One region of the Bacillus sp. z50 genome, then DNA from elsewhere that is predicted to be linked to it. Evidence: a T-box and tRNA genes for the amino acid it is inferred to sense, from the RefSeq annotation. Region 1 holds a T-box; the other holds one or more tRNA genes.
The links. A T-box is a leader RNA that pairs with one kind of tRNA and senses whether it is charged. The one in region 1 lies ahead of argS (arginine--tRNA ligase), so its partner is inferred to be a tRNA-Arg.
Positions count from the first base shown of each region.

Region 2: it encodes a tRNA-Arg, which carries the amino acid that the T-box ahead of argS (arginine--tRNA ligase) is inferred to sense. The anticodon was not compared.

Region 1 covers NZ_JBZFQL010000003.1:498,962-519,997, forward strand. Annotated here, with positions in the region: gene AC4G3N_RS11745 (sensor histidine kinase) at 1-1,166, shown strand, start outside; gene helD (RNA polymerase recycling motor HelD) at 1,227-3,560, opposite strand; gene AC4G3N_RS11755 (MMPL family transporter) at 3,738-5,864, opposite strand; gene AC4G3N_RS11760 (acyl-CoA thioesterase) at 6,069-6,581, shown strand; gene AC4G3N_RS11765 (YdcF family protein) at 6,652-7,224, opposite strand; gene AC4G3N_RS11770 (MBL fold metallo-hydrolase) at 7,864-8,715, opposite strand; gene rodA (rod shape-determining protein RodA) at 9,057-10,229, shown strand; gene AC4G3N_RS11780 (sensor domain-containing diguanylate cyclase) at 10,473-11,600, shown strand; gene AC4G3N_RS11785 (Crp/Fnr family transcriptional regulator) at 12,026-12,712, shown strand; gene AC4G3N_RS11790 (hypothetical protein) at 12,798-13,421, shown strand; gene argS (arginine--tRNA ligase) at 13,501-15,186, opposite strand; T-box leader at 15,238-15,448, opposite strand; gene argR (arginine repressor) at 15,591-16,046, shown strand; gene arcA (arginine deiminase) at 16,278-17,510, shown strand; gene argF (ornithine carbamoyltransferase) at 17,559-18,569, shown strand; gene arcD (arginine-ornithine antiporter) at 18,640-20,055, shown strand; gene arcC (carbamate kinase) at 20,100-21,036, shown strand, end outside.
Region 2 covers NZ_JBZFQL010000002.1:40,586-43,644, reverse strand. Annotated here, with positions in the region: gene AC4G3N_RS06085 (hypothetical protein) at 130-618, shown strand; tRNA gene AC4G3N_RS06080 (tRNA-Leu) at 1,384-1,465, shown strand; tRNA gene AC4G3N_RS06075 (tRNA-Gly) at 1,473-1,547, shown strand; tRNA gene AC4G3N_RS06070 (tRNA-Leu) at 1,562-1,647, shown strand; tRNA gene AC4G3N_RS06065 (tRNA-Arg) at 1,666-1,742, shown strand; tRNA gene AC4G3N_RS06060 (tRNA-Pro) at 1,751-1,827, shown strand; tRNA gene AC4G3N_RS06055 (tRNA-Ala) at 1,841-1,916, shown strand; tRNA gene AC4G3N_RS06050 (tRNA-Met) at 1,950-2,019, shown strand; tRNA gene AC4G3N_RS06045 (tRNA-Ser) at 2,030-2,122, shown strand; tRNA gene AC4G3N_RS06040 (tRNA-Met) at 2,170-2,243, shown strand; tRNA gene AC4G3N_RS06035 (tRNA-Asp) at 2,249-2,325, shown strand; tRNA gene AC4G3N_RS06030 (tRNA-Phe) at 2,342-2,417, shown strand; tRNA gene AC4G3N_RS06025 (tRNA-Thr) at 2,462-2,534, shown strand; tRNA gene AC4G3N_RS06020 (tRNA-Tyr) at 2,547-2,630, shown strand; tRNA gene AC4G3N_RS06015 (tRNA-Trp) at 2,639-2,712, shown strand; tRNA gene AC4G3N_RS06010 (tRNA-Gly) at 2,803-2,876, shown strand; tRNA gene AC4G3N_RS06005 (tRNA-Asn) at 2,966-3,040, shown strand; tRNA gene AC4G3N_RS06000 (tRNA-Glu) at 3,044-3,059, shown strand, end outside.

The sequences.
Region 1 (21,036 bases):
TACTTGGAGTGATTAATCCTTTAATCGTTGGAATTGGTCAAGCGATTGCGATTCTTGTTAATATTGTATTCTTCACTGCTGAATCACCTCCTGGCATTCAGATCATGAATTTTAGTTCTATATCCATTGTTATCGGTATATTTTATGGTGGGTATGCAATCGGTATCAGTTTATACATGCTGACATTTACTGCGTCTATCCTTTACACCTCTTCATTTGAATGGTTTCACTTTTTTTCAGGCATGTTTGTCCTTTTCTCTGCAATGGTTATGAGAAAGCAATACTTCAAACTAATGACCAGGCAGCGTTTAGTTGCCTCCTTTGTAACGGCGCTTATTTCCTCTTTGGCTATTATGGAGATTTTTACAATTATAATGATTAACGATATTAAAACACTAAATCAAATTTTATATGTTTTCTTGTATATAACTGGAACGGTCTGGCTTGTTTATTCAATAGAAAGGCTAGAGAAAAACAGAAACTTTAAAAGTAAATTGATTGATACGGAAAAGATGCAGTCTGTCAGTCATTTAGCAGCCTCAATTTCACATGAAGTTCGTAATCCATTAACAGCCACGAAAGGATTTTTACAATTATTAAGAAGTGATGAGAATCTTACGAAGGAAAAAAAGGAGCAGTATATTGATATTGCGCTATCCGAATTGGACCGGGCTGATAACATTATTAAAGATTTTCTGGCGTTTGCTAAACCGCATATTAACAGTAAAGAAGATATCAATATTCAAGCAGAGTTGAATAAAGTAGCTGATATTGTTCAGCCGCTGGCTACTATGCGAAATGTACGTATTCAGATTGAAGTAGCTTCCTTTATAGTGAGAGGAGAAAAGCAATTATTTCAGCAATGTTTCGTTAATATCTTAAAAAATGGAATCGAATCAATGGGTCATGGGGGTTCTCTTACAATCAACACGGATCATAAGAGAAAAGGTGTAGATATACATATCATCGATACGGGCATTGGTATGACCAATGAACAATTAAAGCGTTTGGGCGAGCCCTATTATTCAACAAAAGGGGTAGAAGGAACAGGTCTTGGAATGATGGCGGTATATCGGATAATTGATTCGATGAAAGGGTCAATCCGTGTAAAAAGCAAGCCTGGTGAAGGGACAGCCTTTACCATCTATTTTCCGGGACAAGAATAAATAACTCCATAAATGGAGAAGACCTGAAGGGTTATAGCCCATTCAGGTCTTTTTATGCCTTTAATCAACATGGTATAAATCAGTCGGTATCCCATCAAGAAATGGACTCATTTCATCACTGCTAACCAGATAGAGTTCGTGCATAGCTCTTGTACAAGCCGTATAGAATAATTTTCTCTCCAATTCGCGGCTATAGGTTTCTTTTGATGCATCAAAAATAATGACAGCATCGAATTCAATTCCTTTTGATAAATAGGAAGGCAGAATTAATATTCCCTTATTATACGAATAGGTGTTTTTTTGCATGAGCTGGACATCGAGGTTTTTTGATAATTCTACGTAGGCATTCCGAGTTTCTTCTTCTGTTTTGCATATAATCGCAATGGTTTGATGACCAGCGTTCTCCAAAGAAGCGATCAGATTCATTATTTCCTGGGTCCGTTCTGAATTGTTATTTACGATTTTTATTGTAGGTTTTGGCCCAGTTCTATTAAATGGCTCAATTTGGACATTGCCCAAAATTTCCTTCGTAAAGTCAACAATTTGACGGGTTGATCGGTAGCTCTTTGTCAGAACCATCTTCTCAAAGCTCTCTGACTCATACAGCTCATTAGACAGAAGGGTTGGCGCATTCATCGAATGAGCATAAATAGCCTGATTAAAGTCGCCTAAAATGGTCATTTTACTATTTGGAAAAAGTTGTTTAAGAACAGCAAATTGAAATGGCGAATAATCCTGTGCCTCATCAATAAATAAGTGCCGGATAATATTATTAGTTTTTCGCCCCTCCAATTGTGCCTTTAAATAAATATAAGCTGTTGCATCTTCATTGGCTAATTGGTTTTGTTTGCATTTGTCTAAGGTGTAATCACAAATCCTTGGCCATGATTCAGGATAATCTGCATCATTGATATATTTATAGCCATTAAGGAAGAAGTTCTTATAGATAGCTTTTACATGGATAAATTTTAGATTTTTAATGGCTTTTTTTATTGGATTAAAATATTTACGAACTAATTTTTTTGCCAATTCATCTTTCTCGTGTTCAAAATCATTAAATGTGTCCTCTGACCAGCGATCTTTTGCCTGAATCTCCAAATAAGTCTCGGTATATTCATCTGTTTCAAGTAACTCTAGTTCATCTTCTACCCATTCTTTTTTATATTCGAGTTTTTCTTTATGATCCAGCTTTTGTAAAAGCCAATCCTTCACGGTCTGCATACGAAGTTGGATAGGACTCCTGTTATCAAGAGAGTAAAAGTATTCCGCAATTTCACTTGCCGAAATAAGTGTTTCACCGCGAAAAGAAATTGTTTTAAATTTTAAATCCTGTCGACTGAGATGGTGAATATAGGCATCTATCAATTGTTTATACTGCAAATGGGATTTAAAACGAATTCCTTCAAGTCGAGCCTGGTAATATTCATCCTGTTCATTTTTCAATACGTATTCCATTTGCTGAAAAGGATCCTCGATATCAAATTCGTTACCTACATACTTTTCGATATAATCCTGAAAAGTAATTTGTTGCATGTTTTCTTCACCTAAATTAGGCAGAACAGTGGCTATATAGCTGTTGAATAAGGGATTTGGAGAAAATAATAAGATATGATCTGATTTAATCTTCCCAAAATAACGATATAGTAAAAAAGCCACGCGCTGAAGGGCAGCCGAAGTTTTACCGCTTCCGGCCACACCCTGGACGACCAAATACTTACTTTGTACGTTACGAATAATTTTATTTTGCTCTTTTTGAATCGTGGCAACAATATTCTTCATTTGATTATCCGCACGGGTGCCAAGAACTTCTTTTAAGAGTTCATCCCCTATTGTTAAGCCGGTATCAAACATACTTTTAAGCTTTCCATTTTTGATGATATATTGTCTCTTTAGCTCCATCGTGCCCGTGATGGACCCTTCGAGTGTTTGATATTCAGCGGGTCCGGGTGAGTGGTCATAGTATAGACTCGAGATTGGGGCACGCCAATCATAGATCAGGAAATTTTCATTGTTCTGATCCATTAGAGAAGCAATTCCAATATAGACTTGATCTATTTGTTCTTCACCGTCTTCATGAAAATCAATCCTGCCGAAATATGGGGAGTCTTTAAGTAGGTCCAGTGTTTTTAGTTGCTTCGTAATCTGATGTTGGGTTCTTTCTCTTTCTGACAGTAATTCAGATTGCTGTTTTATGCTCGCCAATGTTTCGACTGCATCCTCAACATTGTCCATATTGACGGTGACATCTTCCCAAAAGGTTTTGCGAATATAAATGACTTCATCCTTGAGTCCACCTGATGATTGGTTCAGCTTATTGGCTTTATTCTCAATAATCTTGATAATGGTTGATAGTCGTTGTTCTTCCTGTTGTTTAGCAAAATTTTGTTCGGTCATATCCTGTCCTCCTAGTGATTCGGATATTGATACACAGTCATACTTTCTATAATGGTTGATTTTGGTGAATATAATGAAAGACGGATCAAATTATTCTTTTCCAAACTATAAAATATCAATACCCGGTATCGGTGACATTTAAATCCTGTCATCAATACCGGGTATTGGTGGGTTAAATTACAGTTTAGTTGAATGAACTTCTTTCTGTTGATCTGCATCTTTTTCAAAGAACAGGATTAGAGAAGGCAGTAATAGGCCTCTTACAAGGAATGTATCCAATATAATGCCTATTGCTACAATAAAACCAAAAACAAATAAAACGGCAATGGGCTGCGTCATTAATACAGCGAATGTGGCCGCAAGAATAATTCCTGCGGAGGAAATGACACCGCCTGTATTGGCCACCGCGATTTCTACGGCTTTTTTAACAGGGTGCTTTTCACGTTCTTCTTTGTATCTGGATATTAAAATAATATTATAATCGATACCCAGTGCTACAAGGAATACGAAAGCATACAGCGGTACACGGGTGTTAATAGCATCAATACCAAATAGGATATCTGTTAAAAATGTTCCAAGACCTAAAGCTGCCAGGAAGGATAGCAAAATCGTTCCCATCATATAGATAGGCATCTTGAATGATCTGGTCAAAACAAATAGTAGAACTAAAATGAGTAATGTTTCTGCAATGACAATCACGATAATATCTCGATCATTAATAGTTCGATCGTCCACTTTGGTAGCAGTTTCTCCAGCGAAGTATAGCTCCCCTTCAATGTCTGCTTCTTTTAAGAGTGTATCTGATTTGTCTCGTATAGACTCTAAAGCATCTAAGGATTCTAATGCATATGGACTTTCTGAAAATGAAAGGCTGTACTGTAGTGCTTTCCCATCTTCAGTAGCACCTGATTGGCGAATACTTGCCACCAGATTTTGTTCTTCAAGTGACTTTGCAAGTTTTTCACTTTGTTCCTTTGAAATAGATTGTTCAGATTTAAGTAAAACAGTTGTTGGTGCCAAGTCACCTTTATCGAACTTTTCTTCCACAATCTCATAGCCTTCGCGAGATTGCATATCCTCTGGGAATCCTTTTACTGTATCAAATTCATATTTTATATTAAATATGTTTAAGGCAGAGATAAGCAGAATAGCAAATACAATTCCTCCAGCCATTAAAGGCTTGGTGGTAACAAAGTTTGCAGTTCTGGACCAGAAAGTAGCTTTTGTTTGATTACTTTCCCCAACCTGAGGGACCTTAGGCCAAAAGGATTTTCGGCCAAATAGGGTAAATAAAGCCGGAACGAGTGTCACTGATGCGATCATGATGATAAACATCGTTGTGGCAAAGGTAGGTGCAAAGCTTTGATAGTCCCCATTTTTAGCCAGGAATAGGACAAGCATGGCAGCCAAAACCGTCCCGCCTGAGAAGAAAACAGGTTCGCCTGTTTCTCGCATCGCCAAACTCATTGCTTCATGCTTGCTGGTATAACGTTTCAGTTCTTCTCGATATCGTGCAAAGACAAATAGAGAATAATCTATTACAGCTGCAAATAAGAGAATGGTCATAATGGATAGAGATTGGGTACTCATTTCCAAACCGGCTTTTCCCATTATACCAAGTACCTGATCAACCACTATATACACAAAACCGGCTGCCAGAAGTGGAATAAGTGCCAATAATGGGGAACGATAAATAACAATTAACAGGATTAGAATCAATCCAACTGTTGAAAATAATAAAACAAGGTCGGCTTTTGAAAATAAGCCCAATGTATCAGCGGCAATTCCCGCCGGTCCAGTAATCTTGAATGTCATGTCAGCAGTGGTATCTTCTACTGCAGCATAGATATCCTCAATGCCGGCTTCAATCTCTTTTGATTCAAGTGAGCTTTCGAAATTAAGCGGAATAACAGCTGTTGTTTCATCCTTTGATAAAAATTGTGCCTGTGCCTGTGGAGGCAGTTGAGAAAAAGGAACTGCTTCCTTAACACCCTCTATATTTTCCTTAATAATGACATCCATCGCTTGACTTATTGTCTGCGTGTCTGCTTTTCCTGACTCAGCTGAGAATACTAAAAGGGCTGGGACCCCCTGATCATCTTTAAAATATTTGTTCAGTTCTTCGTTGGCAATAACGGATTTTGCATCATCAGGTAATGTTTGTATACTCGACACATCATAATCTTTGGCACTTGGTGCAAATAAGAATAATCCTAAGGTCACCACTAACCATGCAATTAACGTTATCCACATGCCGCGTTTAGTAGTAACCCTATCTGTTAGTGCGGCTAATAATCTCTTCAATTAAATTCCTCCTTCAGGAAAGGTTATGGGAATTATACGCATACCATAATTTAATTAAATAATTTATACAGCAATTTATCAAATTTGATGATTCCTTAAATTGTACTAATATTGTCTGTACACTGAATCGTATTGGTTGAAACATTCCATATAGTAAGATATAAAAAGAATAAATGAGCGTATAGAAGGAAAGAAGGTAACAACTTGGAAACAAAGACATGCAGTGAAACAAGAATTGTAAAAACAAACCGTATATTTCCGAGCGATGTAAACGATCATAATACGTTATTTGGCGGAAAGTTAATGAGTGATATTGATATGACAGCTTCACTTTCAGCGACGAGACATAGCCGTAAAACGGTGGTTACGGCTTCAACAGATTCTGTAGATTTTCTAAATCCCATTACAACCCGGGACTCTGTATGTTTGGAGTCATATGTGACCTATACTGGTAAGAGCTCTATGGAGGTATTTGTAAAGGTAATTGCTGAAAATTTAATGAGTGGAGAACGTAAAATTGCAGCCACAGCATTTCTTACTTTTGTTGCACTAGATGAAGGAGGAAAGCCATGTCGTGTTCCAACCATCGTCCCTGAAACTGAGGAAGAGAAGAAACTGAATGAGACAGGGAGCATTCGCGCTGCTAAACGAAAACTGCATCGTATTCAAAGTAAGGAGCTTGCTGAATACATCACAACAAAAAGACCGTGGGAATAACAAGATGTTACTAAAAAGAAATGCAGAAAATGGGGACAGCCATGATCTACATTTCTTTTTTTGATTCCAATCACCAGCTAATGTCTTTTTTTAACCGATAGGATGTTATAGCCGCGTACTCCCTGACATGTGACTTTAGCCTTGAAATTTTAGGTGTTTTAGCTGGGATCCCAGTTAATTTTAAACCTAGTTTCTCAGCTATTTTGATTGTTCGATAGAGGTGGTAATCATTTGTTACAACGGCCCCAGAATTTAGGTGGCTTGGTATAAGTTCTTTCGAAAATGATATATTTTCTTTCGTGTTTGTCGAAGCATCTTCGAGGATTAATCTGTTGCTTGGTATACCGTATTCCTCTAATCCTCTTTTCATTGCCTCAGCTTCTGAAATATCCTCACCCTCTCCCTGGCCACCGGATAGGATTGCCATACATTTAGGATGGTTTATTAAAAAATCAGCCGCAGCATCAATACGGTACTTTAGTGACAGAGATGGTGTTTCACCTTTTACTCTTGCACCGAGTACAATAATATAATCAATTGTTTCCTCCTGTTCTTGATTAGCGTAGCGATACATATTGAATTGAAGAATGGATATGTAAATAAGTAAGATTATTATAATAGCTATAAAACTTATGAATAGCATCCTTTTCACCTTTGGCAGCTCCTTTACACATTTCTAAGATAATCATATAGGAAATATGGAGGGATGTGTAAAACAAAAAGGTAATAATTAACAAAAAAGTTCAAAATGTAAGCATTTATTTGAATGGAATCTGAGTTATTATTAAGGCAGAAGGATCATATACAAAGTTTTAACCTATAAAGAGGCTCAATCAATGTGTTTGTCTCGTAAAAGGTAAGTCACTGGAGAAGGCGAACAAAGTAAAAATATTTATTATATCCTTAAAATTAAATGGAATCGCAGCATAAAGTGTGCGAATTATTCTAATCTTACAGATTATGTAAAGGGATATGATAGAGGATACAGGGATAGAGAAATAATATACAGTTAAGTTTCTTGTAATGTTAGAATACGGAACCTGCACAATCAGCTGATTCGTATTTTATAAGTAACCGATGACAAATTTATTTCAGCTGTTTATGATTGAGTCTCTTTGTATGTTAACTGATGGATCCTTCGATTACGGAAATAGGGAAATGAAAAAAGAGATTGGAGGTTGAGAAACCATCTGATCTCTTTTTTTATAGAAGTTGATTTTAACAGGACAATCCTAGATAGTCTTAGGAGCATCAGGACGGATGTCCGTTTTAAAAATAGTGCCTATTCTTCTTGCTTGTAAATACTGTGTTTCGGAATGGCCATCTCATCAAAATTGGATGCTAGGATGTTAAGCTCTTTTTTTAAATATTCCTCAAGGAGAGGAAGACCATGACCTGTTACAGCAAAGTTTGGATTTAGCTGGTTTAATTGTATGACTGAATCTTTTGCGGCTTTCCAGTCTGTTGTGAAATAACGGGGCGGACCGCTGATTTCTTGTTTTTGAGTAAGGACTTTATAAAGGGATTCCTGTTTTACACCAACAAATGCATCTCCGGCAATCAGGAAGCCGTCATCTTCTCGGTATAATGAAATATGTCCAGGTGTATGCCCAGGCGTATGGATCCATCTCCATCCAGGCATTTCAGGAACACTCCCATCAGCAGGAAGAGGTTGCACTTTATTGCCAAGATCAATGCCGTGATTAGGAAAGAAGCGGGCAATATCCGGAACAAGTCCGCCCTCTGCTTTATAGTCAGGTTCAGGATAATTCTTTTGTCCGGTTAAATAAGGGATTTCCAGCTCATGTGCATATACGGGCACATCCCACTTATCCAGTAATTCTTCGAGTGCACCAACATGGTCAAAGTGGCCGTGTGTTAAAATAATCGCTTTTGGCATACTGCCTTCACCGAACCGTTTGTTTACTGCTTCAATAATTTCGTCATCTGCTTTAGGCATACCGGCATCAATCAGAACAAAATTGTCTTGATTAGGAAGTCCGGCCAGTGTCACATTGACAATTTGCGTATTCAGGACATAAATATCTTCTTTTACCTCAATACCCATTCCGCTTGTAGAGGAAGTTAAAGGAATATATGTATGACGGAATGTTTGTTTAGATTTATGTTCCATAAAAGATCACTCCTTTAGTCAGCTCTTTAGTAGTATGTACCCTTATTACTTTTCTCATTAACACTAATCATGGAAAATAGAAAAAATTAACGATTTCAAGATTCCTTGCAGATGCAAATGTTTGTAGTTCAAATCTATAAAACTGGTACAATTAGAATCCATTAAAAATAGTAAAAAGAAGAACTGTATTGCAGAAAGTGGAATTGATAATGATTTATATGTATAATTATCTTTTTCAGGAATTATATTCTTGATGCCGTGTCAGTTGTGATTTTATCTTGTTCAAGTATAATAAAGAAAATGGCTACTGGCCTAACTAGTAATGAATATGGTGGTTTATCATGTCTAACAATAAAAATTTCACGTCGAGAATAGATTATGGTCTTCTATTTATTGTATTTTTGCTTTTTATAACAAGCTGTATGGCTATATATAGTGCACAAACGACAGGTCAATATGCCGAAAACTTTCTTGTAAAGCAAATTGTCTGGTATATCGTAGGAATCAGCCTTGCATTTGTGATCATGAGATTTGATGCTGACCAAATGAAAAAAATGAGCTGGTATTTATACTTCTTTGGCTTATTTCTATTGATGACCATTATAATTGCACCAACAAGTATTGCTCCAGTTGTCAATGGAGCAAAGAGCTGGTTTAGATTTCCTGGTATTGGTTCAATTCAGCCATCGGAATTTATGAAGGTATTTCTAATTTTGGCGTTGGCGGCTCTTATCCAAAATCATCATTTGAAGCATCGGATTAAAACACTTCAAACGGACTTCATCCTTTTATGTAAAATCGTACTTACTACAGCTATTCCGATTTTGCTTGTCATGAAACAGCCCGATTTGGGTACTTCTCTTGTCATGATTGCGATTATGGTTGGGATGATTTTTGTATCGGGTATCACTTGGAAATTGCTTTTACCGATATTTGGCGGTGGCACACTGTTAGTTGGAGTTATTTTTTACCTCGTTGTATGGCATCCAAATATTATGGAGAAATATTTCCATGTTAAACAGTATCAATTTGGGCGTATATATGCATGGCTTGATCCGTATAACTATACTTCCTCAGAAGGATACCAGTTAATTAAATCACTATTAGCGATTGGATCCGGCACCACATCCGGTAAGGGATTTGGAAATAGGGAAGTTTACTTGCCAGAAGGTCACACAGATTTCATATTTGCTGTCATTGGAGAAGAATACGGATTCCTTGGTTCAAGTATTGTCATCAGCTTATTCTTCTTATTGATCTATAACATGACAAAAATTGGACTTGAAACTAAAAATGATTTTAATACCTATATATGTGTTGGTGTAATCTGTATGCTGACTTTCCATGTGTTTGAAAATATTGGGATGACGATCGGCTTGCTGCCGATTACCGGTATTCCTTTACCATTTTTAAGCTATGGGGGAAGTTCATTGCTCGGCAATATGATGGCGCTCGGATTAATATTCAGCATAAGATACCATCATAAGAAATACATGTTTTCTACATCTTCATAAGGAAATTAACATTGAATACCTCTTGCTGATCTTAAATCGGCAGGGGGTATTTTTTGTTTAATAACAATCTAATATGGCTCAAAATAGATGTTTTTTATGAATGATAAATTACTATTTTATATTTAGTTTAAGAATATGTTACATGGCATTTATTGTTATTTTTTATTTTATAATAAAGAGATAGTCATATAAAACCACATAAGTGCGAACTATATAAATAATATGTAAAGAAAAGGTGAATGAATGAGACAAAAGTCATATGGAAAATTACCGGGTTTATTTATAGGATATTATCCGGTATTTCTCACTCTGTTTCTCTTGTTATTAGGCTTGAATTTTATAGTAATCCTATTTGATTATGAACATTTGGAATTTGGAACAATCCTCCTCTCTGGTTTATTGATTTTTGTTATTAGTCTTCAATCCTATTACATATCCAGACAGCCAATAAACGTGGGTGATATGGAGAGGGGACAATCTATTAATTCGATTTTATATGGAATCATTATCAGTGATTCCCAAGGGAAAATTATTGATATAAATCGAGTTGGGAGTGAGATCCTTGGAATAGCAGCTGAAAGTGCTTCTTCTGTATCATTGATTGATGGCCTATGGGGACTCGTAGACAGAAATGGAAATCTAATGCATAAAAATGATATCCCAATATCGGTTTCATTAAATACGTGTAAACCGGTTGAAAAAGAAGTTATAGGCATAAAAAATTTCAAATTTCAACAGCCTATTTGGCTCGAAGTTAGTGCCAATCCTGTTTTAAATGCAGATAAACATATAGAAGCAGTTGTACTCGTATTCAGTGAGATAACTGACCAATTTAATTCAATAAAACTATTAAATGAAAAAAATGAACAATTACGGCAAATGTCATTCACAGATTATATTCTAAATATCCCAAATCGACGTTATTTTAATTCTTATTTAACTGAGGTTTGGCTTGAATCTAAAAAGTCTGGAACACCTGTTACATTATATTTAATCGAAATTGATTATACGAAGGAGTATAGGAGAGATCAGGAATTTACCTATAGTGACCAAGTATTAATGGAAGTATCTAAAAAATTATGCGTGGCAGTGAACGGAGAGGGAGTGGTAGCTCATATAGAGGGAAGCAGATTTGCTGTCATCTTTTCAGGACTATTTGGTAAACAAATAAGAGAGAGGCAAGCCGAATTAAGAAATGGGCTTATTCAGCTTGTAGATGAAAATAAATTAGCATCTAATATAATTGATTTCACTGTATCTATGGGAGCGTCTACACGGGTAGCGACAGACAATTTAGATTACTCTATTCTTATAGAAGAAGCAAATGTTGAATTGAATCAGGCAAAAATAAGTAGTGCTGCGAGAATGTAAATGACGTTCCAATTAAACAAATATGTATAGAGTTAAAAAAAGTATGTATTTTAATAATAAATTTATTAAAAATACATACTTTTTTGTGTTTTTATCTACTTTTAATTATTTTAATATAATTTTTTGATAATATTAAAGAAGAGATATTATACATTTTGATAGTAATAGAATAGAAACTATATTCAAATCATACGTATTGTTACTCGCTCCCATACTATATTACTGCAAGGATAAGGTCCAATCGATCAGCATCCGGTATGTTTGTAAAATAATTTAAATGTCAATGGAGTGAAATAAGGTTAAGTAGAATCTTGCCTTAAAGGGATTTTTATATTGTTATCAGCTCTAAACATATTTTGTTTGCAAGCTGAATTTAATAGAAGAATTGATAGTAAACTGAACAATACATATAAGTGGGTGTTCGAATGAAAGCAAAAGCAATTCAATTATTAAGACAAGTTGACCTATTTTCGTGCTTATCAGAAAAAGAGATAAAAGAACTGGAGCCTTTTATATATGAAAGAACATATAAGAAGGGTCAATATCTATTTTTTGAAGGAGATCCGAGACTCAGGATATATATATTGCTTGAAGGCTTTGTTATGCTTGAAAAATCGAATCAACAGGGTAGCTTATTATATACAAGTTACGTCAAAAAGAACACGGTCTTTCCTTATATGGGCTTATTTAAAAATGAGGACTACAATCACAGTGCCGTTGCAGAAACAGATATTCGGGTCTTCTATATGGTAGCGGATGCATTCGAAAGTATTGTGGCAAAAAACTCTGCACTTCTTAAAAAAGTAATCCTACAAGTCAATGAGTTGCTTGCGGTACAAGAAAATCGAGTTAAAAACGTTATGACCCCTAGTGCACATGTAAGAGTGTTGAATACGATTGATTATTTAATGAATGATTTGGGTGAAGAAGAATCAGGGGTCATTCGTATTAACTGTCCGATTACAACAACCAAAATTTCTGTTATGTCCGGAACCTCCAGAGAAACCGTAAGTATGGTCGTAAATAAATTAAAGAAGGATCAGATTCTATCCATAAAAGATCGAATGCTTCATATTCATAAACCTGAATATTTTGAAGAAGAAGTTATATGAGGAAAATTTATGAACTGATTAATTGAAAATCTCTCCATCTCCCTACTATAATAGGAATATTATACTAAAGGGATGGAGGGGTAATGTGATCAAAACTTCCTATCATACACTGGGAGCAGTTATATTTATTTGGGGGTTAGTATTACAACTGAAATGGCCCGGTCAGGATGAAACTATAGGCCATCAACTGTTTCAAGCGTACTCTATTCCTGTTACAGCCGAGATTGGGGTCTCTTATGTTTGGATTGTATCCATTATCATTCAGGTCAGCGGAATCTTGTTATTTTTGAAATGGCTATTTATGGAGCATCCTCAGATTTTAAAGAAATATATGAAATTTGAACCGGTATTCTTGGTTGTCTTATTGTTTGCTATTCCTTTTGTAATTAACAGTCTATTAAGTACTTCTGCCAAAACGTATATTTATGCTGCTGAGAATGGAGCTAATGCTATAGAATATTTGGAAAGCGAATGTACAATAGAAGAGCAGGATGAAGGTAATCTGTATGAATGCAAAATTATACTGCAAAATTATGAGCATCAATCACAGCAGGTAACGTTGCATTTTCCTGTTTCCGATTCGGTAAAGAAAGAAAAACAAGTAACAGCTTATTTACAGGTTCATGAAAAAAAAGAGATTAGAGTGCAATTTACAGCTGATGAATTAGCCGCTTTCGAAGGGGTACCTGAATTTACAATTCAATCATAATGGTCTTAATAGAAAATATCGGAGAACCGTGTATCATAGAAGCGGTTCTCCGATATTTTTTATTGAAGGTTAGCTGGGATTACATTTCCTGCGGTGCTTCCATTCCTAATAAATGCATGCCTTCTTCAAGAACGATGGTAATTGATTTTATTAAAGCCAAGCGATTTTGCAATTCACTGTCATTCTCTAATATGCGTATATGTCCATAATAGCGATTAAATGATTGAGCCAAGTCAATCAAGTATTTAGCAATAACGGATGGCTCCATTTTTTTGAAAGACCGCTCAATCACGGATGGAAATGCCAGCAAATGCTTTACAATATCAAAGCTATATTCATCACTCAAGCCTGCTGATGCACTAGCAGGAGTAAAGGCCTTTCTAAGAATAGAATGGGCACGAGCATTTGTATATTGTAAATAGGGACCAGTTTCACCTTCAAATTTTAGGATGTCTTCGAGCGAGAATTCAATATTATTCATACGGTCATTTTTCAAATCGTTGAATATAACAGCTCCTACGCCTACTTGTCTTGCAACCTCATCTTTGTTATTTAAATCAGGATTTTTATTCTCAATATTCTTACGAGCAAGCTCGATTGATTCGGCCAGCACTTCCTCGAGGAGGACCACTCTTCCTTTACGAGTCGACATTTTTTTGCCGTCTTTCATAATCATTCCGAATGGTACATGTGAAATGTCGTCAGCCCAGTCAAATCCAAGTTTCTTTAAAACAGCTTTAAGCTGTTTAAAATGTAAGGATTGTTCATTTCCGACTACATATACAGCCTTGGCAAAGTCGTAGGTACGGTAACGGTATAAAGCAGCTGATAAATCCCGTGTTACATAAAGAGTCGCACCATCGGATTTTTTGATTAAACAAGGTGTTAATCCCTCTTCCTCTAATTTGACTACCATGGCACCCTGATCTTCTACAAGCAGGCCGCTATTCTCAATTATTTCTATAACCTCTGCCATCTTATCATTATAAAAAGCTTCCCCATTAAAAGAGTCGAATTGAATGCCAAGCAGCTCATATATTTTCTCGAATTCCTTCAGGGATTCTTCTTTGAACCATTTCCATAATTTCGTGGCTTCTTCGTCCCCATCTTCCAGCTTTTTGAACCAGTCACGTCCCTGTTGCTCTAGCTCAAGTTCTGTTTCGGCTTTTTCATGAAAGATAATATATAACTTTAAAAGTTCGCTGATGGGACTCTTTTTAACTTTTTCTTCATTTCCCCAAGCTTTATAGGCTACAATTAATTTTCCGAATTGAGTGCCCCAATCACCAATGTGATTAATTTTAACAGGGGTATAACCGCATTTTTTAATAATATTGGCTATAGAGGCTCCGATTACTGTGGAGCGAAGGTGCCCCATCGAAAAGGGCTTGGCGATATTGGGTGAAGACATATCAATTGCGATATTTTCACCATGTCCAAGAGAAAGTGTGCCGTACTGATGTTGATCAGTTAATATCGTATTCATTACTCTTTCACTGATAGACTTTTTATCGAGGAAAAAGTTAACATACGGTCCAATAGCTTTTACATCCTCATAACGTTCATCCTTTAGTTGGTCAGCTAATGTTACTGCAATTTTCTGCGGAGATTGCTTCCACAGTTTTGCGAGAGTGAAACAGGGAAATGCCAAATCTCCATGCTCTTTGTTCTTTGGGGTTTCGACCAAAGACAAGCATGTTTCAAGATTTAAGTCACCTTTTAGTACTTCATTCATATGAGAAGCTACATCTAGTTTTATATCCATATCCTCAGCCTCCGTAAAATATAATAAAAAAAGCCCGCCTCTTAAAAATCTTTAAGAGACGGGCTGTAAACCCGCGGTACCACTCTGCTTGTTCTAATGAACCACCTTAACTTTATAACGGAAAAGTCCGGCCCAAACTACTAAAGTTGTTCGAATGAGCATTTCAGAAGGGCGTTCCTTAAAACCATTAATACCAGGCTCTCACCATTCCCGGCTCGCTATAATTTGTATTTTAAGTACTATTCTTCATCATAAATATTATCTTTATTATTTTATATACAAATAGTATAGAAATTCCGAATAGAAAGTCAATACAAAATATTCTTTTGTATGAATATATTGCTCATCTATGCACAAATGAGTATAAATAGAATTATAGAACTTAGTAAAAGGAGTATTTTATTATGAATAAGGAAAAAAGACTCGCTATTATTAAGCAGGTAATTCAGAATAATGAAATTAAAACTCAGGAACAGCTGGTCGAAGAATTATCTAAGCAAGGGTTGCATATTACACAAGCCACCATTTCTCGAGATATCCGGGAATTAAGCCTGGTAAAATATCCATCTAAGACCGGAGGGACGAAGTATGGATTTATCGGAGATCATAAGTACAATGACACAATGAAACTACGTAAAAAAATGCAAGACGCATTATTAAATATTGAAAGAATAGAATATTTTATTATCCTAAAAGTATTACCTGGCCATGCCCACTCATTTGGGGCAATTTTAGATGAACTTGAGTGGGAAGAGAAGGCGGCAACTATATGTGGGAATGATACCTGTATGATTATTTGCCGTACAATCCATCAAGCAGAGGCCCTGGAAGAAAGGTTAAGAACAGTTGCAAATTTATAAGAAATATTTTTTTATATTTCAAGTATGATATGCAAAAAAATATACATAGTTATGCGAAATAATAGGAAATTAAAAATAATTAATTGAATATTCATACATAAACTTTTCTATTTAAAGAGATTTATGTGAGGATTTACACATTTTTTGTGTGTAAAAAATCACAAATCTCTTTTTTTCGTTCCTTTACACTAAAAATGTAAGAAAAATAAGGTGTGCAGGAGGAAAGGCAATATGACAAATCCAATTCATGTTACTTCTGAAATCGGCACTTTAAAAACTGTAATGTTAAAGCGTCCCGGAAAAGAAGTAGAAAATCTTACTCCGGAATATCTGGAGAGACTATTGTTTGATGATATTCCTTATTTGCCGATTATTCAGGAAGAGCACGATTATTTTGCTAATACACTAAGAGATCAAGGAATAGAAGTTTTATACCTTGAGAAGCTTGCTGCAGAATCTCTTACAAATCCTGAAGTGAAAGAGGAATTTGTTAGCCGCATGCTTGAAGAAAGCAATGCAAAGGTACAGGGTACATTTGAAAATCTTAAAGAGTATTTATTATCATTTTCAAATGAAGACATGGTTGACAAAATTATGTCCGGTATCCGCAAAAATGAACTGGAGATCAGCAAAAAAACACATTTGTATGAATTGATGGAAGACCATTATCCATTCTATACAGATCCAATGCCAAACCTGTATTTTACGCGGGACCCGGCAGCAGCTATCGGAAACGGTTTAACAATTAATAACATGCGCGAACCTGCAAGACGCAGAGAGTCCATGTTCATGGAATATATTATCAAGCATCATCCACGTTTTGCTGGTAAAGATGTTCCTGTATGGCTTGACCGTACTTATCATAACCCAATTGAGGGGGGAGATGAACTGGTATTAAGCCCAGAAGTAGTCGCAATCGGTGTTTCAGCAAGAACATCTGCTAAAGCAATCGAAAAATTCGCGCTTAGCATCTTGAATAAACAAAATCAATTCAAGAAAGTAATAGCTATTGAAATACCTAGCTGCCGTGCATTCATGCACCTGGATACTGTATTTACAATGGTAGACTACAATAAATTTACAATGCATCCGATGATTCAGGGACCTGGCGGTAAAATGAATATTTACATCCTTGAAAAAGGCGCTGATGAATTTAATGTAAATATCACACACCGTACTGACATTAAAGAGACTTTAAAAGAAGTGCTTAACTTGCCTGAACTTGAAATCATCCTTTGTGGTGACGGAGATGAAATCGCAGCTCCACGTGAACAGTGGAATGATGGTTCCAATACACTGGCGATTGCACCTGGTGTAGTTGTTACATATGACCGTAACTATATCTCAAACGAGTGCTTACGCAAACATGGTGTAAAAGTTATTGAAATCAAAAGCTCTGAATTGTCTCGTGGCCGTGGGGGCCCACGCTGCATGAGCATGCCTCTAGTACGTGAAGACATTTAATAAAAGATTTAGTTGATTAAAAGGTTATCGTTGGAGGGAGTATATAAAATGATTAAAACAAGACCAGACCTTAAAGGTAGAAGTTTCTTGGCTGAGAAAGATTTCACTGAAGAAGAATTCTTACACATGATTGATTTTGCTGCTGAGTTAAAGGAAAAGAAAAAACAAGGCATTCCTCACCGTTATATGGAAGGTAAAAATATTGCCTTATTATTTGAAAAACCATCAACTCGTACACGTTGTGCTTTTACGGTAGCTTGTACTGATTTAGGCGCTCATCCTGAGTATCTTGGAAAAGATGATATCCAACTTGGAAAAAAAGAATCTATTGAAGATACTGCTAAAGTTTTAGGCCGTATGTTTGATGGTATCGAATTCCGTGGCTTTGAACATGCAAAAGTGGAATCTTTGGCTGAGCACTCCGGAGTTCCTGTATGGAATGGTCTTACAGATTTATGGCATCCAACTCAAACTTTAGCGGACTTCTTAACAGTGAAAGAAAATGTAGGCCACTTAAAAGGCGTTAAATTCGTATACGTTGGGGATGGCCGTAACAACGTAGCAAACAGCTTACTTGTCGGCGGTGCAAAAGTTGGTATGGATGTACGTATCTGTTCACCGGAATCTTTATTCCCAGAAGCATCTATTGTTGAACTTGCTAAGGAATTAGCAAAAGAGTCCCAAGGCCGTGTAACAATCACATCTAATGTTGAAGAGGCAGTATCCGGCGCTGATGTTATCTACACAGATGTTTGGGTATCAATGGGAGAAGAAGACAAGTTCGCAGAACGTATCGCTTTATTAGCTCCATATCAAGTGAATATGGATATGATCAAAATGACTGGAAATGACAACGTGATCTTCTTACACTGCTTACCGGCATTCCATGACTTAGAAACTTCTTATGGTCGTGCGATTCATGAAGAGCACGGATTAGCTGAAATGGAAGTTACAGATGAAGTCTTCCGCAGCAAGCATTCCAAAGTATTTGATCAAGCTGAAAACAGAATGCATACAATCAAATCTGTAATGGCATTGACACTAGGAAATATTGAATAAGTAGATTAGCAGGGAATTGGTTCTACACAATTCCCTGCTACCATTATCAAATTAACGAGGTGAAGAAAAAATGGCAGAAGATAAAAAGATTGGCTTATTTGCCTTAATTGCCATTGTTATAGGTTCTATGATTGGAGGAGGAGCATTTAACCTTGCTTCAGATATGGCTGGTGCAGCTTCTCCCGGTGCAATTATTTTAGGATGGACAATTACTGGTATAGGGATGGTCGCGCTAGCGTTATCTTTCCAAAACTTGAATGATAAAAGACCGGATCTTGATGGTGGAGTTTATAGCTATGCTTCAGCTGGATTTGGTAAATTCATGGGATTCAACAGTGCTTGGGGTTACTGGCTGTCTGCATGGTTAGGTAACGTAGCATACGCTACACTTTTGTTCTCTTCCATTGGTTACTTTATCCCTATGTTTGAAGGTGGACAAAACATAGCTGCAATCATTGGTGCCAGCGTATTGCTTTGGGCTGTGCATGCTTTAGTATTACGAGGAGTTCACTCAGCAACACTTGTAAATACAATAACAACAATTGCAAAATTAGTTCCTATTTTCCTATTTATCATTATTGGTATTTTTGCTTTTAATGCGGATATTTTCTTAGACGACTTCTGGGGAACTGGTGCTGGCTTCAAATTTAGTGATGTTATGTCCCAAACAAAGAGCACTATGCTTGTAACACTTTGGGTGTTCATTGGGGTTGAAGGAGCGGTTGTTTTATCCAGCCGTGCGAAAGACAAAAAGGATGTTGGTAAAGCGACTGTCATTGGTTTGATTAGTACGTTAATCATTTACGTATTAATTAATATTATGTCTATCGGTGCAATGAATCGTGCAGAAGTAGCCGGTTTGGCTAATCCGTCTATGGCATATGTGTTTGAAGAAATGGTAGGTCCATGGGGAGCAACATTCATCAATCTTGGATTAATAGTCTCTGTCCTAGGTGCTTGGTTGGGCTGGACATTGCTGGCATCCGAGATTCCTTACTTAGCAGGTAAGGATAAATTATTCCCTAAATGGTTTGCAAAAGTTAATAAAAATGGGGCTCCGTCTAATTCTTTATGGATTACAAATGGTCTGATTCAAGTGTTCCTATTGACATTCCTTGTATCTGAGCAAGCTTATAACTTTGCATTTTCATTGGCATCTTCAGCTATTTTAATTCCGTATGCATTTACAGCATTCTATCAATTGAAATATTCCTTACAAGATACTGCCGCAGATCGCGTGAAAAACATTATTGTTGGTATTGTGGCAAGTGTATATGGTGTTTGGATGGTTTATGCAGCCGGTATTGGATACTTACTATTAACTATGCTTTTATATGCACCAGGTATCCTGATTTACAGAGCTGTACAGAAAGAAGCGAATATTAAACAAGTATTTACGAAAACAGAATTGGCTATTGCAGCAGCGTTTGTTGTATTTGCCGGTATGGCGATTGTTGGATTGATCAATGGAACTATTTCCATTTAATGAGTTCTAAATACAGACTGATTTTTGGAGGTATTGAATCAACTATGGAAAGAAAAAAAGTAGTGATAGCTTTAGGCGGTAATGCCATTCAATCCGGAGATGCCAGTGCAAAGGCTCAACAGCTGGCACTAGAAAAGACAGCTGAACAGCTTGCAACGCTTGTTGAAAATGGAATGGATATTATCATTTCGCATGGTAATGGTCCACAAGTAGGAAATATCCTTCTTCAGCAAAAAGCGGCTGATTCAGAGAAAAATCCAGCAATGCCACTTGATACTTGCGGAGCGATGTCACAAGGTATGATTGGATACTGGTTGGAAAATGCCATGGACAAAGCCCTAAGCAAAAGAGGAATTCATAAAGATGTAGTGGGCATTGTAACAAGGGTCGTAGTTGATGAAAACGATGGCGCCTTCAAGAATCCTACAAAACCGATTGGTCCTTTTTATACAGAAGAGGAAGCGATGAAATTGATCCAGGAGACTGGTGCTTCCTTTAAGGAAGATGCAGGCAGAGGTTGGAGAAGAGTCGTTCCTTCACCGAAACCGGTCAGCATCCTGGAGCATAAGAGCATTAATAGTCTTGTGGAAAGTGGAAAAATTGTTATTTCTACAGGAGGCGGCGGTATCCCAGTTATGCAATCTGACGACGAGTTGATTGGTGTTGAGGCAGTAATCGACAAGGATTTTGCTTCTGAGAAGTTAGCAGAATTAGTGGATGCAGACTCATTAATTATTTTGACTGCTGTAGACAATATCTACATAAACTACAATCAGCCTAATCAGCAAAAACTGGAATCTATTTCAACCAATGAAATAAAGGCATTGGCTGAAGAAGGTCACTTTGCACCGGGCAGTATGCTTCCTAAAGTAGAAGCTGCTATTCAATTTGCAGAATCAAGACCTGGCCGTACTACTATTATTACATCTCTCGAAAAAGCATTAGATGCATTGAAAGGAAATGCGGGAACGATTATATCTA
Region 2 (3,059 bases), on a different contig from region 1:
AGGAGCATCCGAATGTCATTACCATCGTCGAGAAGCTATGCTTGGAGGAACTACCATGATTTAGTAGAATGAAAGAAAATAAGCCGGGTGGGGGAATGTTCCCGACGGTCTCTTTTGGAGGGGAATGACATGGTTGGCGTAAAAACGGTGAATCTTGACGGCGAAGAAATCCATATTTTTAATAGTGCGATATATATTTTGGAAACTTCATCCGGATTTTCATTGGAGCTCGACATCATCGTGAGCGAGGTAGCCCTAAAGAAATATAGCAGTCGCGAGAGCATTATCGCTGAAATTGAGCTGACCGATAACCGAGTAATCAGCTCATTCATGTACATAAAATCAATTCCTGGTCGTCTCCCGCAGTTGAACTTGAATTGCGTGATCGATGATCCCTTTGAGCACCAGGGCATTGACCATATCGATGAGAACCAGATTGATTTTCCAGACATTGACAAGGGGATTTCCCTTGCCGACATCAGGAAAGTCGAGATGCCTGATGAAAAGATCACCCTTAAGCTCACGCTGCCAATTGACCAAGTCGAATGGCTTCGCGGAAAAACATCAAAAGAACTCAAACAGATATTTAAAGCTATTATCTATGACCATATGAATTAAGTATACCTACATATTTTAAAGAAAATAGAGGGAGACTGATGAAAGAACTGTTTCTATAGGCTTGATTGGTGCATACGAAGCGAAGAATGAGAGTTACTTCTTCATTACCAATTGGTAATCAGGAATGGAATCATAAAGCAATAAATATCAATAGCGATAAAAAAGAAGTGAACAATTATTAATGATCAATAGGATTGATATTTCAACTGTATTTAATGGTAATTACACGGCAACTTTTTGGTTTTTGATATTAGAATCATTAAAGGTATTGTTAAGTAGGTAAAAGTTAATTGGAAAAACGAGAAAAAAATCTCTAAAAGTTAATATTCAATTCATGAAATCTTCAAAAGTTATATGGAGAAGGTAGGAGATTTTTTATACTAGAATTGGTATCTATATTTCTAATGGTGCTAGGAATATCACTCTTTCCGTTTCAAACTGTAACATGATAGTTATGCCTTCCTAAGATAATTTAAAATATAAATAGGATAATAAGGATCTTGAGTTGTTTATATAGCGTATAAGCAAGGGTTCAAACAACATATGAGGAACCTGTATCCCTATGTATGATAGATGTATTCATGGAATTTTAATCTTTTTGATATAAGAAGAAAAATAAATTAATATTACCATATATTACTTATTGAAATATAGATAAATACATATTAGAATAATAAAGCAGTCAACGAGAGGGTTTGAAATTAATCAATTAGAAGCTCGAGGATTGCAGGTACAAGTCCTTTATGGCTCACCATCTATAAACATGCGGGTGTGGCGGAATTGGCAGACGCACCAGACTTAGGATCTGGCGCCTTACGGCGTGGGGGTTCGACTCCCTTCACCCGCACTTATATGCGGAAGTAGTTCAGTGGTAGAACACCACCTTGCCAAGGTGGGGGTCGCGGGTTCGAATCCCGTCTTCCGCTCCAATGCCAAGTGATATGCCGGGGTGGCGGAATTGGCAGACGCACAGGACTTAAAATCCTGCGGTAGGTGACTACCGTGCCGGTTCGAGACCGGCCCTCGGCACTAGTTTTTTGCAAGAATGCGCCCGTAGCTCAATTGGATAGAGCGTTTGACTACGGATCAAAAGGTTAGGGGTTCGACTCCTCTCGGGCGCGCCATTCCTTTGCGGGAAGTAGCTCAGCTTGGTAGAGCACTTGGTTTGGGACCAAGGGGTCGCAGGTTCGAATCCTGTCTTCCCGACCATTCTAAAAAATATGGGGCCTTAGCTCAGCTGGGAGAGCGCCTGCTTTGCACGCAGGAGGTCAGCGGTTCGATCCCGCTAGGCTCCACCATTACTTAAACCCAATAGGATTTTGATTTTGGCGGTGTAGCTCAGGTGGTTAGAGCAGACGGCTCATAACCGTCCGGTCGCAGGTTCGAGTCCTACAAGATACACAACCTATATGGAGGAATACCCAAGTCTGGCTGAAGGGACCGGTCTTGAAAACCGGGAGGCGGGTTAAACCGCGCGGGGGTTCGAATCCCTCTTCCTCCGCCATATATACCTTAAATACCTTGTAGTATATGGAAACAAATTATTATTGTCGCGGGGTGGAGCAGTCTGGTAGCTCGTCGGGCTCATAACCCGAAGGTCGCAGGTTCAAATCCTGTCCCCGCAATAAATGGTCCGGTAGTTCAGTTGGTTAGAATGCCTGCCTGTCACGCAGGAGGTCGCGGGTTCGAGTCCCGTCCGGACCGCCATTTACATAATGAAGTTGGCTCAGTAGCTCAGTCGGTAGAGCAAAGGACTGAAAATCCTTGTGTCGGCGGTTCGATTCCGTCCTGAGCCACCATTATAAAATAAGTTTTAATATGTTTAATCTTACCTAAGTATTATGCCGGTGTAGCTCAATTGGTAGAGCAACTGACTTGTAATCAGTAGGTTGGGGGTTCAAGTCCTCTTGCCGGCACTCAAAATAATCGGAGGGGTAGCGAAGTGGCTAAACGCGGCGGACTGTAAATCCGCTCCTTCGGGTTCGGCAGTTCGAATCTGCCCCCCTCCACCATTTATAATAGGGGCATAGTTTAAAGGTAGAACAGAGGTCTCCAAAACCTCCAGTGTGGGTTCAATTCCTACTGCCCCTGCCAATAAATATGGCGATTAGAGAGAAATGGTTAACGCATCGGATTGTGGTTCCGCCATTCTTGGGTTCGTTTTTCATCAGCCCTCCCATTGTTGCGGGTGTAGTTTAGTGGTAAAACCTCAGCCTTCCAAGCTGATGATGAGGGTTCGATTCCCTTCACCCGCTCCAAAAATATCATAATGGGCCTATAGCTAAGCTGGTTAGAGCACACGCCTGATAAGTGTCAGGTCGATAGTTTGAGTCGCCCATACTATTATTCCGCAGTAGCTCAGTGGTAGAGCACTCGGCTGTTAACCGAGCGGTCGTAGGTTCGAATCCTACCTGCGGAGCCATTTGGCCCCTTGGTCAAGC